Regions from separate parts of the Bradyrhizobium zhengyangense genome, predicted to be linked through region 2. Evidence: riboswitches for the same ligand, from Rfam matches in the RefSeq annotation. Region 2 holds a riboswitch; the other holds the start of a gene.
The links. Region 2 has a riboswitch for S-adenosylmethionine ahead of metX (homoserine O-acetyltransferase MetX). Riboswitches for the same ligand answer to the same signal wherever they lie in the genome.

Region 1 (8,110 bases), 300 kb from region 2:
ATGGTCGTACTGGTGATAATGACCCTCGAGGCCGTCCTGGCCGTCGACGCTCTGCTTGGTACAGACGAAGCCGAGCCTGAGATCACCGAGCACGACGCCGTTGTTGGCGTGCCAGCCGCGCAGCATCGCGCGGCTAACCTCGCCGGGTACGCCGCAGATCGCCGGGCCCTTCCAGATCCAGCGCGGCGGCGGATAGCGGATCCAGGCCTTGGTGTCGCTCTCGTACATGTATTCGACGTGCACGCCGCCGATCCAGTTGGAGAGATAATGATATTGCGCCGCCGCCACCGCCGGCGGCAGGTGATCGATCCCGAGCTTCCTGAGCCCCGGCAGAAAGCGCTCCTGCTGCTGGCGGCGGAACACGCGGAAGACGAATTCGGCGGCATCGGCCGTGCCGCGCCGGGTGACCACGGTGAGGATCAGACCGGTGAAGTAAGCATGGTAGAGATCGGCCACCGCGCGCCAGCGTTTCCATTGCGCTTCCTGCGCTGTATCTGCTGCGGTCATGTTCACTCCCGATCGTTGTTTTGATCGAGTGTGTCACTGTGCCGGATGACAGGCAACATGATGCGCGCAAGAGGCCCTGCACGACATCAGGTCAATTCCGCATCACGAAGTTTGCGATGCCTTAGCCGCCCGCTCCCGCTCGACGCGCTCGGTGACGTCGCGCGCCATTGCGACCGATCCTTGCACGTTGCCGCCGGCGTCACGCACCAATGCGAAAGTCATTTCGATATAGAGCTTGCGTTCGCTCTTGTGCAGCGCGCGAGTCAGCGTCGGCCGGCCCGCAAGCTTCATCGCGCCGCTCGCAAGCGCGGCTTCAAAACCTTTCCAGTGCGCAGCGCGTAAATGTTCGGGAATGATCAGATCGAGATTCTGGCCGAGCGCGTCTTCTGCGGTGAAGCCGAACAGCGCGGTGGATGCATGATTCCAGCGCGTGATGGTGCCGGAGCGATCGGCATAGATCACCGCGTCGGCGGCGTCGTTGAGGATATTTGCGTCGAGTTGGGATGGATCGGTCATGGCGAGATCTCGTTGGATTTTGCACATCCTGGCACACATTCGATGTCATCGCCCGACCTGAACACCTGATCGGGCGATCCAGTACTCCGAGACAGCGGTGATCAAATCGACAGGCCGCGGCGTACTGGATTCCCCGCTTGCCGCCTACGCTAAAGCTTCGGCGCTCCTGGACCTCAACCTCGGCGAAGCCTTAGCGTAGCCGGTTCGCAGGGAATGACAGCGGAGGACGAAGATACAGCTACACCCGGAAATGCTTGCTCAGCTTCAGGCCCTGCGCCTGATAGTTGGAGCCGATGCGCTGGCCGTACATCGCGTCGGGGCGAGCCAGCATCTTCTCGTAGACCAGGCGGCCGACGATCTGGCCGTGCTCGAGAATGAACGGCACTTCGCGCGAGCGCACTTCCAGCACGGCGCGCGCGCCTTGCCCGCCGGCGCCGGCATAGCCGAATCCGGGATCGAAGAAGCCGGCATAGTGCACGCGGAATTCGCCGACGAGCGGATCGAACGGCACCATCTCCGCGGCGTAGTCGGGCGGGACCTGCACGGCCTCTTTCGACGCGAGGATATAAAACTCGCCGGGATCCAGGATCAGGCTGCCATCAGGACGGGCCGAGATCGGCTCCCAAAAATCTTCCACCGCATAGCCGGAGCGGCGATCGACATCGACGACGCCGGTGTGGCGCTTGGCGCGATAGCCGACGAAGCCACTGCCCTTCTCGCCCGAGAGATCGACCGAGACGGCAACGCCGCCGGTGAGATCGGCATCGTCGATGTCGACGAGGCGCTCGGTGGCATGCAAAGTTTCGAGCGCGTCGGCATTGAGGATGGCATCGCCGGTTCGGAAGCGCACCTGGGACAGGCGCGAGCCTTCGCGCACCAGCACGGGAAACGTCTTCGGGCTGATCTCGGCATAGAGCGGGCCGTGATAGCCGGCGCCGATCATGTCGAAACGACGCGTGCCGTCGGCGATCACGCGAGTGAAGACGTCGAGCCGGCCGGTCGAGCTTTTCGGGTTCGCGGCCGCGACGATCTCCGGCGGCAGCGCGAGGCTCTCCAGCAGCGGCACGATGTAGACGCAGTTGGTCTCGAGCACAGCGCCGTCGGCGAGGCTGAACTCGTGCAGCTTCAACCGGTCGATGCGCTCGGCGACGGTGGCGCCGGGACCGGGCAGGAAGCTCGCGCGCACGCGATAGGCGATGTCGCCGAGGCGCAAATCGAGGCTCGCCGGCTGGATCTGGCTTTCGACGAAATCATAGGCAGGCAGGATGAGGCCCGCTTCCGCCATCGCCGCGATCATGCGGTCGGGCAGGATACCATTGGCGTCGGCGGCAACCGTGAACGTCAACCGGGGGTCCTCATCAGGGGGCACGCACGCCCGGACTTGCGGGAAATACGAGCCTTTTACGGCTATCCGATGGACGCCTTGACGGAAAGGGCATTGCGGAATATGAGCATCACTTATCCCGTGGTGATTTGAGCCGGCCGGCTTGCAGCCACGTTAAATAAGTCGCTAAACAGGCCGGGGACCTCTGTGATCCCGGCCCGTGGAGATATCCAGGCCGGTTTTTTTGTGACCGTTTTCGACAAGACGGTCATATCGGAGGGTTCAATGTCGAAGTCGCCTGCCAGTTACCGCCCCGAAACCCGCCTGGTCCATTCCGGCACCCTGCGCTCGCAATATGGCGAGACGTCGGAGTCGCTGTTTTTGACCCAGGGCTATGTCTACAACAGCGCCGAGGAGTGCGAGGCGCGGTTCAAGGGCGAAGATCCCGGCTTCATCTATTCGCGCTATTCGAACCCGACGATCGCGATGTTCGAGCGCCGCATGATCGAGCTCGAAGGCGCTGAAGCGGCGCGCTCGGCGGCGACAGGCATGGCCGCGGTGACGACGGCGATCCTCGCGCCGCTCAAGGCCGGCGATCATGTCGTGGCATCGCGCGCGCTGTTCGGCTCGTGTCTCTACGTCATTCAGGATCTGTTGCCGCGCTACGGCATCGAGACCACGCTGGTCGACGGCGCCAATCTCGACCAGTGGCAGCGCGCGGTGAAGCCGAACACCAAGACGTTCTTCCTGGAGAGCCCTACCAATCCGACGCTCGACGTGCTCGACATTCCCTCGATTGCCGAGATCGCTCACAAGGGCGGCGCGCGGCTCGTCGTCGACAACGTGTTCGCGACGCCGATCTGGCAGAGCCCGCTCGCGCTCGGCGCCGACGTCGTCGTCTATTCCGCGACCAAGCACATCGACGGCCAGGGCCGGTGTCTGGGCGGCATCATCCTGTCCTCGGAAGCCTTCATCGCCGAGCACATCCACAATTTCATGCGCCAGACTGGCCCGTCGATCTCGCCGTTCAACGCCTGGGTTCTGCTCAAGGGCCTGGAGACACTCGCCGTGCGCGTGCGCGCACAGACCGAGACCGCGGCGCGCGTGGCCGACGTGCTGGCAAGCCATCCGAAGATTTCGCGGCTGGTCTATCCCGGCCGCGAGGATCATCCGCAGGCGGCGCTGGTGAAGAAGCAGATGCGCGGCGGCTCGACGCTGGTGGGCTTCGAGGCCAAGGGCGGCAAGGCGGCAGCGTTCCGCGTGCTCAACGAGCTGAAGCTCGCAAAGATCTCGAACAATCTCGGCGACGCCAAGAGCCTCGTCACGCATCCGGCGACGACGACGCATCAACGGCTGAAGCCCGAGGATCGCGCCGCGCTCGGCATCAGCGAGGGATTCATCCGCTTCTCGGCCGGGCTCGAGCATGCGGACGATCTGATCGAGGATCTGACTGCGGCGCTGGAGAAGGCGTGAGGTGAGCGCGGAATCGTAGGGTGGGTTAGCCCTGCAGATGCGCGAAGCGCATCTGCTCGGCTTAACCCACCACTTCTGTCGCCGCGGAAACTAAGGAGGTGGGTTACGGCTTCGCCTAACCCACCCTACGGCACCGTCGCCTACATCGGCCGATAGGTCCGCACGTCCGCGGGCACGTTCACGCCGAGCTTGAGCTGGCCGACCGAGTGGATGATGTCGTCGCCGAGCAGCTGGGCGAAGCAGGCATAGCCCCAATCGTTCATGTGCAGGCCATCGGCGATCACAAAACTCTCGACCGGAAGGGCCTGCTTCTCGTGCCAGTCGCGCATCACCTCGAAGCGCGGGAAGATGCCGACGTGACGAAGCTCGGCGACCTTGCCGAGCAGCTTCACCATCTTGCCTGCGCTTTCGGGACGCTCGGTGACGCGCGGCGAATATTGCGGATCGACCAGCACGACGTCGGCATCGCCGGCCGCCTGGATGCGGGTGATACCGTCCTCGACCATTTTGGCGGTGTCGCCGGGATCGAGATTGCGCAGCACGGCGTTGGTGCCGACCTGCCAGATCACGAGATCCGGATGCACATCGATCACCTCCTTCTGGAGGCGCTTCATCATCTCGGGCGCATCCTCGCCACCGACGCCGGCATTGATGACGGTGATGTTAGCGGTCGGATATTGCCGGCGCAGCTGCGCGGCGAGGCGGTTCGGATAGTTGAAGTCGGGCGAGCTCGCGCCATAGCCTGCAGTCGAGGACGAGCCGAACGCGACGATCACGACAGGCTGGCCGGCAATGAGCTTGTTCGCGACATGCGGCAGCGAGCCCATCGTCTTCGCGCCGCCCTTTGGCGGCAGGCACGGCACGCGGCTGAAAATATCGCCGGCGGATTTCGCGACCTGCTTCACCTTGTCGATGGCGCGCGAGGTGAGGCCGCGCTGATCGGTGGACTGCGGGGTCGTCGCAGCAACCGTGGTCTGGGACGGCGATGTGGGTGCGGGATTAGCAGCCTGCTGCGGCGCTGGAGTCGCCTGGGCGGCCTGAGCTTGAGCGGGTGCCTGCAGCACAGGCGTCAGCATCAGCAGCATTGCCGCTGCAGGCGCGGCCAAGCATGTCGACAGGCCAAAAGGGCGGAGAGAACTCATTAACGCTAGACCTCAATTTTGCTGCTGGGCCGAGCCCAGATGGGCCGCGTCGAGCACAAACTGCGCCAACGCCCGGCCAATGCAATCATGGACCTGCTTCGCCAGCTCAGGGCCGCGAGAGGGACTGAATAGGTCGAACTGACCCTGATCATTCCACTGCCGCATGATCGCGAAACGATCGAACAGCGGGACATCATGCTCCTGCGCCACAACCCGCATATTGTCGAGATAGGGCGGCGCCGAGATCATGGATTCGGTACGTGGGCTGTACTGCAAATTCATCAAGACGACGTCAGCCCCTGCATTTTGCAGCGCAGCGACCCCATCGGTCACGGCGCCGCGGAAATCATCGGGATCGATCGATCGGATAGCATCCACGGTCCCGGTCTGCCAGATGACCAAAGTAGGTGATTTTGCTTCCATCAGCTTAACGAAGGTTCCGGCGGCCTCCTCCGCCGTCTTCTTGCTCTGTATTTCTACGGATACGTGGACCGTCTCCGAAGGCGGCAGCTTCTCCTTCAAGATGGCTTGCATGCGCGCCGGGTAGGAGCTGTCCTCCGAAAACGGAATGGTGGTGGAGCGGCTGCCGACCACCAGAATCTCAAGCGGCTTGCCTGATGTCACGGCTTCGGCGACCTTGTGGAGCTGGCTCTCGGTGGCGAGCAGATAAGGCGGCAATTCGCAGGCAGCAGGGACCGCGGGCGCAGCATCGTCCGCGCGCGCCGAAGGCGCGGCAAGGTATCCGCACAGCAGGATCAGGCTCAGGAGAACCTTCGCCTTCATCAGCCCCCTCCCGCCAGATCGGCGTTGCCGACGGCGTTTTTGGTTTTTACACCGCTCTTGTCAGCTACGCGCTTGTACCACGAAATCACCCAGGCCATCGCCCACATGATCAGAATTCCGGAGAGGCTAATCAGCGCATGCATGGCAGGGCCGCTCGCGACCTCGGCCAGGATGAAATGGCCGGCAAAGGCCAGGAAGACGCCGAGACAGAATATCTCCAGCGAATGCTGGCCGCACACGATCAGCGGCCGTAACCACGGCGATTTCAGACCCGGCCATTCCCGCGGCAGAAAACGCACGGTGAGCGCGGCCAGCGCCAGGAAATGCGTGAAGCGCAGCACGTCGAGGTCAGTCTTGTCGATCGGATACATCCACTGCTCGATCAGCTTCGGCATGAAGTGCGAGAGCTGCGGGACATACCAGGTCAGCGTCACATAGAACGCCGCGGCGAGATAGGCGATCGAAATCCACATCGTCACGGGCGACGCCAGGATGCGCGACATGCGTCGCGCGCCTCCAAGCGCGCACCAGGCGCCGAACACGAACAGCAACTGCCAGGCAAAGGGATTGAAGGCCCAGAAGCCGTTCGGATAGGCGGAGAAGTAGAGGTCGAACTCCCAGGTCGCGGCGTAAAGCAGCGCCGAGAGCGCGAGCGTGACATCGGGCCGCCACTTCATCGACCACAGGATCAGCGGCAGCGCGAGCATCAGGACGATATAGAGCGGCAGCACGTCCATGTTGACGGGACGGAAGCGCAGCAGCAGCGCCTGCACGATGGTGACGTCGGGCTGCTTGAGAAAATCCATGATGCCCATCTCTTCGGTGTAGAGCGGGTTCTCGAAGCTGGTCGCGACGTAGGAGATTTCGGCGAGGAAGATCGTGAACAGGAAGACGTGGGCGACATAGATCTGCCAGACCCGGCGCAGAACCCGCGCGGTGGCGATGACGAAACCGTTCTCCAGCATCGCGCGGCCGTAGACGAAGGCTGCGGTATAGCCGGAAATGAAGATGAAGATCTCGGTGGCGTCGCTGAAGCCGTAATTGCGGATCGTGAACCAGGTCAGGAGATTCGGCGGCAGATGGTCGATGAAGATCAGCCACAGCGCGAGGCCGCGGAACAGATCGAGCCTGAGCTCGCGCTCGCCGATGGCCGGCAGCGTGATGGCCGGCGCAGCAATGCGCGGCTTGGCGTCGACAGATTTGACCTCCGCAGGCTTGGCGCCAGCGGTTCCCGCGATCGTCGATCCCGTCACTTGATCGGCAATGGTCATTGGGGGCCAAAAACCCTTCCGCAAATCGCGACGTTTCAGGAGTGTACCGGTCCAGGCGCCGCATCGCAAAGCGGCCGGATCACAATTCGGGTCTACTTCCTCGTGAATTCGGGCGGGACGATGTCGCCAGGACGGCCTGCGGCGTTTGGTTCCTGGAGGGGTTTTCGTTATGATGGCAACCATGTACCGCGCCGTGACCCGCCAGATCGAAGTGACCGTCGAGCCGAACTTTGTTCCGGAACAGTCCTCGGCCGACCGCTCGCGGTATTTCTGGTCCTACACCATCGTGATCACCAATTCGGGCGACGAGACCGTGCAGCTCAAGACGCGGCACTGGATCATCACCGATGCCTCGGGCCGGCAGCAGGAGGTCAGGGGCGAAGGCGTCGTCGGCGAGCAGCCGACCCTCGCCCCCGGCGAGCGCTTCGAATACACCTCGGGCGTGCCGCTCTCCACCGCCTCCGGCTTCATGACCGGTCGCTACCTGATGGTCAGCGAAAGCGGCGAACGCTTCGAGATCGACGTGCCGACGTTCTCGCTGGACAGCCCCGACAACAAGCGGGTGTTGAATTAGGGGCGGATGACGGTGCCGGAGGGTGGGCAAAGCGACTTGTCCGCCGTAGCTCGACGAGCGAAGGCGGAAGCGTGCGCTCCTTTGCCCACCCTACGACTTCCCGCTTGCGGCGGGCAGCTCCCGTGCCTACGCGTCCTCGACGCCCGCTTCGTCCGGCGTGAACTCATACACCGAGCTGCAGAACTCGCAGGTCACGACGACCTTGTCGTCCTTGACCATCGCGGAGCGGTCGTCGGGCGAAAAACTCTTCAGCATCGACGCGACTGCGTTGCGCGAGCAGGAGCATTGCGCGCTCAGGACCAGCGGATTGAACACGCGCACGCCGCGCTCGTGGAAGAGACGATAGAGCAGCCGTTCGCCGGAGAGATCGGGATCGATCAGCTCGACATCCTCGACCGTCTCGATCAGCGAGCGCGCCTCAACCCAGGCGTCGTCTTCGGCGACGCTGTGAACCTCAAGGCCCTCGGGCGCATCGCCGGGATGCAGATCGGCCTGCCGCGCGCGCTCCGGCGCCTTCGGC
Region 2 (8,110 bases):
TGCGCGTCTGGCGGGATATCGGGCCCGAGTTCAAGATCGCGGCTTCAGTCGAAAATGCGCAGACCGCGTTTTTTGGCGGCAACACGCCGACGGTTGGTACGCCCGCGGTCGGCCCGCAGGGCGTGATCAACCCGAACGTCCAGGTCAATCTGACCGGACCGGGCGGCAGCTTCTTCAACAACCTCAACAATGTCAGCTTGAACCAGGTGCCTGACGTCACCGCCAAGGCGGCGTGGGATCCGCGGCTCGGGCCCTACAAGCTGCATGTCGAAGCCTGGGCGCTCTATCGCCAATTGTTCGATCGCTTCAACGGCGCCAACCACACCTACGACACCGGCAGCTTCGGCGGTCACGTCTTCGCGGAGCTGATTCCCAAGACCCTCGACCTCCAGCTCTATGGTGCACATGGCGTGCTCGGCCGCTTCACGGCGACGCCGTTCCCCGATGCGGCTGTGGCGCAGGATGGCACGGTGCTGCCGCTGACGATCACCGCCGCCGCGGTCGGCCTGATCTGGCACGCAACGCCTGAACTCGACGTCTACAGCTACGCCGGTCTCGAAAAGGCCAAGGCGAATTTCGCCAATGTGGGAACGGTGCCGTTCGGTTACGGCAATCCGCTCTACAATAACACCGGCTGCTTCACCGAGAACACGCTGGCCGCGACCTGTAACGGCAACACCCGGGAGGTCCGGCAAATCACCGCGGGCATCTACGACACCGTCTACCAGGGCAATTACGGCACGCTCAAAGCCGGCGTGCAGTATTCCTACACGCAGCGCTTCGCCTTCGCCGGTGTCGGCGGAGCACCCAAGACCGACGACAACATCGTCATGACGCAGATCCGCTACTACCCGTTCTAGACCATCGTGAGTGGCAATTGTCCGACGGTCTTCTGATCCTTCGGCTCGCGCAAATCGTCGCCCGGCTTGGCCTGGCGATGTCGGGCGCGGTTGGTGCGACCTTTGTCGCGGCCTTGTTGATGCGGGCCGAGCTGCCCTGGTTCGACACCGTCGAGTTCACGCTTCTTCTGATCGTGCTCGGGATGATCGGCGCATATCTCGGGATCGACATTCCGCGCGCTCCCTTGATCGGTCTTGCCAGCGCGACCGGCACGTTCCTCGCGGCGGGAGCCGGCCTGCTCGCGCTTTACGCCTTCGTGTTCGACGAGACGTCCGATGCCGCGGACAATCTGTTGTTCGGCGCCACCTGGATGCTGGGCGTGTGCCTGCAGATTGGCGCCGGTCTTGCCGGGCGGCGCCGCATCGCGCGGGTGAGGGATCGCCGCTAGCTCTGCTTCTTGTCGAGCTGCCCATGCTGGCGGCCGAAGTCTGCTGCGGCCGAATCCTGGCCGATCTCGACGATGCCGCGACGGATGGCGCGGGTGCGGGTGAAATGGTCGAACAGCGCCTCGCCGTCGCCGCGACGGATCGCGCGGGTGAGTTTTGCCAGATCCTCGGTGAAGGTGCCGAGCATCTCCAGCACCGCATCCTTGTTGGCGAGGAAGACGTCGCGCCACATCGTCGGATCTGACGCCGCGATGCGGGTGAAGTCGCGGAAGCCGCCCGCGGAGAATTTGATGACTTCGGACTCGGTCACCTGCGCCAGCTCGTCGGCCGTGCCGACGATGGTATAGGCGATCAGATGCGGCAGATGGCTGGTGATCGCGAGCACGAGATCATGATGATCCGGCGTCATCACCTCGACCTTGGCGCCCATCGCCGCCCAGAATGCGCGCAGATGCGCGGTCGCCTCGGCGTCGGTACCTTCAGGCGGTGTCAGGATGCACCAGCGATTGATGAACAGCTCGGCAAAGCCGGAATCAGGACCCGAATGCTCGGTGCCGGCGACGGGGTGCGCCGGCACGAAATGAACGTTCTTCGGCAGATGCGGCGCCATGTCCTTGACGACAGCGCCCTTGACCGAGCCGACGTCGGAGATGACGGCGCCGGGCTTCAGATGCGCAGCAATCTCCTGCGCCACCGGCCCGCAGGCGCCGACGGGAATGCAGAGGATGACGAGATCGGCATCCTTCACCGCTTCCGCATTGGTCGCCACGACTTTGTCGACGATGCCGAGCTCGAGCACGCGCGCGCGCGTCTTCTCCGAGCGCGCGGTGGTGACGATCTCGCCGGCCAGGCCTTGAAGCTTCGCAGCGCGCGCGATCGAGCCGCCGATCAGGCCGAAGCCGATCAGGGCGACGCGCTGGAAGTGCGGGTCCACGCTCATTTGCCGGCCATGAAGTCGCGCAAGGCTTCGACGACGAGGCGGTTGGCCTCCTCGGTACCGATGGTCATGCGCAGCTGATGGTGCAGGCCATAGTTCTTCAGCGCGCGCAGCACGAGGCCACGCTTGGTGAGATAGGCGTCTGCCGCATCCGACGTCTTGCCTTCTTGCGGGAAGTGGATCAGCACGAAATTGGCGACGCCGGGCGTCACCTTCAGCCCGAGCTTGGTGATCTCCTCCGTAAGCCAGTTGCGCCAGGTCTCAGTGAACTGCTTCGACATCGCCTGATGCGCGGTGTCCTCGATCGCGGCGACCGCGGCATACATTGCCGGCGTCGACACGTTGAAGGGGCCGCGGATGCGGTTGACGGCGTCGATGATGTGCTCGGGGCCGAACATCCAGCCGACGCGCAGCGCCGCAAGGCCGTGGATCTTGGAGAAGGTGTGCGTCACCACCGTGTTCTCGGTGGTGGCGACCAGCTCGATCCCCATCTCGTAATCGTTGCGCGAGACGTAGTCACAATAGGCGGCGTCAAGCACCAGCAGCACATGCGAGGGCAGGCCGGCGCGCAGGCGCTTGACCTCGTCGAACGGGATATAGGTGCCGGTCGGGTTATTGGGGTTCGCGAGCCAGACCAGCTTTGTCTTCGGCGTCACGGCATTCAGGATCGCGTCGACGTCGCAGGTGAGGTTTTTCTCGGTCGCAACGACATTCTTGGCGCCGACCGCCATGGTGGCGATCGGGTAGACCAGGAAGCCGTGCGTGGTCGAGATCGCCTCGTCGCCGTGGCTGAGATAGGTGTGAGCAAGCAGATTGAGGATCTCGTCCGAGCCGGCGCCGCAGATGATGCGGTTGGGATCGAGCCCGTAGTGGCGGCCGATCGCCTCCCGGAGCACACGCGAGGTTCCTTCCGGGTAGTCCTCCAGATGATCCGCGACGTGCCTGAAGGCCTCGATTGCCTTGGGCGAGGGTCCGAACGGCGTCTCGTTGGCCGAGAGCTTGAACACCTTGCGGCCCGGCTCGGCGACCGGAGTCTTGCCGGGCGTGTAGGGGGCAATATCGAGAATGCCGGGATTCGGCACGGGGCGGGACATCTTCAACTCCGGATAGGCTTCAGGCGGTACGCGATTTACGATTTCGGCCCGGTCGGGGGCACCGTATAGCGCGTTGCGTGGCTGCCGACGAGGGCCGTGGAGCGCACCGAGGCCCCCGCTTCGATCAAGGCAGCCCTGATCTTGTCGATGTTGGTGTCTGATGTGACCGAGACCAGCAGCGCCGCGCCGTCGAAGGCGGTATCCGGCACCGCTACGATGTCGGCGAGCGGCGACAGCGCCCGCGCGACCTCGGCGTTCCACCCCGACACGCGCACGCTGAAGGTCTCGACCTCCGTCACAACGGCGCTGTCGGCCACGCGCGAGATCGCGAACACGGGCAGTGAGGCCGGATGGTCGGCGCGCTCGACGAAGGGCATGCGCGCGATGATCTTCGGTGCGCCCACCGCTTCCAGCTCCAGCCACCACGGCGTGCGGCTAGACGTCGCCGAGACGAGTGCCAGGTCACCCTTGGATTTCGCCACCGCCTCGACCGCGGCCTGCGCACTGAAATGCGCGACGTAAGGCACCGTGAAGCCGAAATGGAAGCGCACGGAATCGCGCATCGCGGGCTCGCTCGCCGAGATGTCGGCATGCACGGAGAACGGCGCCTGGACATAGGTGAAGGTCGAGATGATGACGCGCCAGATGCTCTCGACCGTGTCGAGCGGCAGGATGCCGCGATGGCGCTGCACGATCTCGCGCATCATCGAGGCCTCGCGCGCGGGCCGGAACGCCGAGCCGACCTCCTGGGTCTGCTTCACCTGGATCAGGCGGTCGATAATGTCGCCGCGCTGCATCAACAGGCGATGCATGGCCTCGTCGATCGCGTCGATCTCCTTGCGCAATTCCTGGAGCGATGGTGGCGCGGGCGGACGTTGGGACATATCTGACTAAAGCTGTTGAGAGGCGTTCCAATGCGGATCGGCCAAGCCCGTTGGGTAGCTCGGATCCACTGCGGTCAATGTCCTGATTAGGCAGTCAGGGCGGCGAAAGCAAAGAGAAATGACGGCCTGTAAGGCTGCCAGGTGAGAGGCTGTTTTGCCCAATCCGGACCGCGACTTGACGAAATCAGCCCAAGCCAGTAGGTTTTTCCCTGTTCCGTGGTCATTTGAGCCGGCCGGCTTGCAGCCACGTTAAAAAACTCGCTAAACAGGCCGGGGACGCTTCCGATCCCGGCCGAACCTATCGTTCAGGCCGGGTTTTTCATGGCCTGATGTCAGTCGCGATCTGAAGTCCGATCGCAAACAAGGTCGATGGTCAGAGATGGTTGGCGTCAAGTCTGTCCCAAGTCCTACGGTCCCAAGTCCCACGATCAGTGCCGACGATCGGTCGCATGAGGTCGATCATCCGAGTTCGGAGGTCGCGCTGTTTGGCGCCGAGCAGCCGTTGCGGCTCGACTGCGGCATCGATCTCACCCCGTTCCAGATCGCCTACAAGACCTATGGCGAGCTCAACGCCGATCGCTCCAACGCGGTGCTGATCTGCCATGCACTGACCGGCGATCAACACGTCGCCAATGTGCATCCGGTCACCGGCAAGCCCGGCTGGTGGGAGACGCTGGTCGGTCCCGGCCGGCCGCTCGATCCCGGCAAGTACTTCATCATCTGCTCCAATGTGATCGGCGGCTGCATGGGCTCGACCGGGCCCGCCTCGATCAATCCCGCCACCGGCAAGGTGTGGGGCCTGGATTTCCCTGTCATCACCATCCCCGACATGGTGCGCGCGCAGGCTATGCTGATCGACCGGCTCGGCATCGATACGCTGTTTGCCGTCGTCGGCGGCTCGATGGGCGGCATGCAGGTGTTGCAATGGACCGCGGCCTATCCGAGCCGCGTCTACTCCGCGCTGGCGATCGCCTGTTCGACCCGGCACTCGGCGCAGAACATCGCCTTCCACGAGCTCGGCCGCCAGGCCGTGATGGCCGATCCCGACTGGCACAACGGCGCCTATGCCGATCAGGGCATCCATCCGCATCGCGGCCTCGCGGTCGCGCGCATGGCCGCGCACATCACCTATCTCTCGGACGCGGCGCTGCATCGCAAGTTCGGCCGCCGCATGCAGGACCGCGAGCTGCCGACCTTCTCGTTCGACGCCGATTTCCAGGTGGAGTCCTATCTGCGCTACCAGGGCTCGTCCTTCGTCGAGCGCTTCGACGCCAACTCCTATCTCTATCTGACGCGCGCGATGGATTATTTCGACATCGCCGCCGATCATGGCGGAGCGCTGGCGAAGGCGTTCGCGGGGATCGAGACGCGGTTCTGCGTGGTCTCCTTTACCAGCGACTGGCTGTTCCCGACCTCTGAATCGCGCGCGCTGGTGCACGCGCTGAACGCGTCGAGCGCGCGGGTGTCGTTTGCCGAGATCGAGACCGATCGCGGCCATGACGCCTTCCTGCTCGACGTGCCCGAGTTCTTCGATATCTCCCGTGCCTTCCTGCAATCGGCGGGCAAGGCGCGCGGGCTCACGAACAAGGACGGCTAGCGATGTCTGTACAGCAAGTGCTGCCGCTGAACGGCCTTGCCTCCGAGCAGTCCGGCCCATTTCGCGCCGACCATCTGCTGGTGGCCGAAATGGTCAAGCCGGGCTCGAAGGTGCTCGACGTCGGCTGCGGCGATGGCGATCTGCTTCAACTGCTGGAGACCCGCGGCATCGACGGCCGCGGCATCGAATTATCGCGCGAGGGCGTCAATCGCTGCGTCGCAAAGGGCCTCGCCGTGGTGCAAGGCGATGCCGACACCGACCTCGTCAACTATCCCGATGATGCCTTCGACTACGTGATCCTGTCGCAGACGCTGCAAGCGACGCGTCAGCCCAAGGTCGTGCTGGAAAACCTGCTGCGCATCGGCCGCCGCGCCATCGTCTCGTTCCCCAATTTCGGCTTCTGGCGGATGCGCCTCCAGCTCCTGGTCGGCGGCCACATGCCCCGCACGGAGAATCTGCCGGCGAGCTGGTACGACACCGCCAACATCCATTTCTGCACCATCAAGGACTTCGTCGAGCTCTGCGACGAGATCCACGTCAAGATGGAACGCGCCGAAGCGCTCGATCTCTACGGCCGTCCGCTGCGGCTGCGATTGCCATGGTGGGTGTGGAATCTGTTCGGCGAGCAGGGCGTGTTTCTGTTGAGCCGCGGCCAGGGGAAATAGCTTCTCGTCATTGCGAGGAGCTCGCGACAATATTGCGTAGCAATTTTGCGCCGCTGCGACGAAGCAATCCAGACTGTCTCTGCGGAGGGTCTCTGGATTGCCTCGCTGCGCTCGCAATGACGGAGTGCGCGGCGGCGCCGTCACCCTAGTGCGCGGTCAGCGACCGAGGATCGCGCGCGGGCCACCGTCCCGCTTCCACCAATGTCACGAACCGCGCCACGCTCTCGTTGAACAACGCCGGCTCTTCCAGATTGAGCACATGACCGGACTTCGGAAACATCGCGAGGCCCGCGGCCGGCAGATGTTTCTTCAAGAACAGGCTCGCCCCGATGCAGGGATCGTCCTCATCGCCGCAGATGATCAATGCCGGCGTTGCTATCTTCCTGATCGCATCCGTCAGCGTGTAGATCGACGGCCGCCCGCCCTGAAAGCCGCGCATCGTGTTGGCCGATCCCCTGGAATCGTGCCGCGCCAGTGCGGCATAGAAATCCGCATGACCGCGCGGGTCTTTCACCAGGAAGGGAATACGGCTCGGCGCCTCGCGCGTGATCTTTGCGACTTCAGCCGAGCCCAGCGTCTCGAATTGCTCGGCATTGGCGCGGCACTGCTTGCGCCAGGCGTCGAGAGTCTCGAGCTCCGAGCCTGAGCCGACACCTGCGAGTGTCATCGACATCGCGCGCTGCGGCGCGTTCAATCCGATCTGGAGCGACGAGTACGCGCCCATCGACAGGCCGACGAGATGCGCGCGCTCGATTCCGAGATGATCGAGCACAGCCAGCGCATCGGTGTAGAAGTGAGTGTAGGTGTAGACCTCGCCATTGGGCACGTCAGATGGCGTGTAGCCGCGTGCGGAATAGGTGATGCAGCGGTGGCCGCGCGAGAAGTAGCGCATCTGCGGCTCCCAATTGGTGTAGTCGGCCGCGAACTCGTGCAGAAAAATGATCGGCGTTCCCTGACCTGCCTCTTCGAAATAGATGCGGACGTCGTCCCTGGTCGTGGCGTGGGGCATTAACCGTTTCCCTCTCTTCAAGCCGCACCTTCAGGATCGCAGTTAATGCAGATGTCCGCAATAAGGCAGCTCCATCAGAGCATTGCCGCAAAATCATCGCAGCTATTCGCTGCCGCAGCGTCTTTTTCTCGCCACATCGGATGGCTTAACGGCCCTATCGATGTTGGCCATCGCACGGGCCGACTTTGGGAAGTGGGGGTGTCAACGAAGGATGAAGAATGTTTGAGTTGTTTGCGTCTCGCCTGTCGCGTCGTGTTGTCGCGCTGGCGATGTTCTTCGCGGCTCTTGCCGCGTTCGTTTCTCCGGCCTCGGCGCGGCCGCATCATCGTCATAGCGCAGAGCGGCACGCTTACGTGCATCACGCCAGCAGACATCATCACGTCAGGCACTCGGCCCGCGGCTCGCGCTTCGAGCGCAGCGCGGCTGCGTTGCAGGCGGGTGGATTCGGCAACACGCAGGCCAGCTATGATCCGAGCGCCAGTGTCGGCGCGAGCAGTGGCTTCGGTGGTGGTTCGGGCCTCGTGTCCGAGGCACGCCGCTATCTCGGCGGCAACCCGACGGGCCGCGGCAGCCTGTGGTGCGCGCGTTTCATGAACATGGTGCTCGAGAAAACCGGCCACCAAGGCACCGGATCGGAC

Region 1: linked by a shared signal. The riboswitch ahead of L6639_RS24340 (O-succinylhomoserine sulfhydrylase) and the one ahead of metX (homoserine O-acetyltransferase MetX) in region 2 are both predicted to bind S-adenosylmethionine.

Annotation. Positions count from the first base shown of each region.
Region 1 is NZ_JAKLTZ010000006.1:315,811-323,920, forward strand. Features, by position in the region: gene L6639_RS24325 (hypothetical protein) at 1-507, opposite strand, end outside; gene L6639_RS24330 (PAS domain-containing protein) at 610-1,023, opposite strand; gene L6639_RS24335 (2'-deoxycytidine 5'-triphosphate deaminase) at 1,262-2,368, opposite strand; SAM riboswitch at 2,479-2,558, shown strand; gene L6639_RS24340 (O-succinylhomoserine sulfhydrylase) at 2,633-3,820, shown strand; gene L6639_RS24345 (SGNH/GDSL hydrolase family protein) at 3,961-4,962, opposite strand; gene L6639_RS24350 (SGNH/GDSL hydrolase family protein) at 4,975-5,745, opposite strand; gene L6639_RS24355 (OpgC domain-containing protein) at 5,745-7,016, opposite strand; gene apaG (Co2+/Mg2+ efflux protein ApaG) at 7,198-7,590, shown strand; gene L6639_RS24365 (Hsp33 family molecular chaperone) at 7,717-8,110, opposite strand, start outside.
Region 2 is NZ_JAKLTZ010000006.1:13,011-21,120, reverse strand. Features, by position in the region: gene L6639_RS22925 (hypothetical protein) at 1-860, shown strand, start outside; gene L6639_RS22920 (hypothetical protein) at 878-1,288, shown strand; gene L6639_RS22915 (prephenate/arogenate dehydrogenase family protein) at 1,285-2,226, opposite strand; gene hisC (histidinol-phosphate transaminase) at 2,223-3,317, opposite strand; gene L6639_RS22905 (chorismate mutase) at 3,353-4,201, opposite strand; SAM riboswitch at 4,408-4,487, shown strand; gene metX (homoserine O-acetyltransferase MetX) at 4,581-5,798, shown strand; gene metW (methionine biosynthesis protein MetW) at 5,801-6,463, shown strand; gene L6639_RS22890 (alpha/beta fold hydrolase) at 6,609-7,472, opposite strand; gene L6639_RS22885 (TIGR02594 family protein) at 7,691-8,110, shown strand, end outside.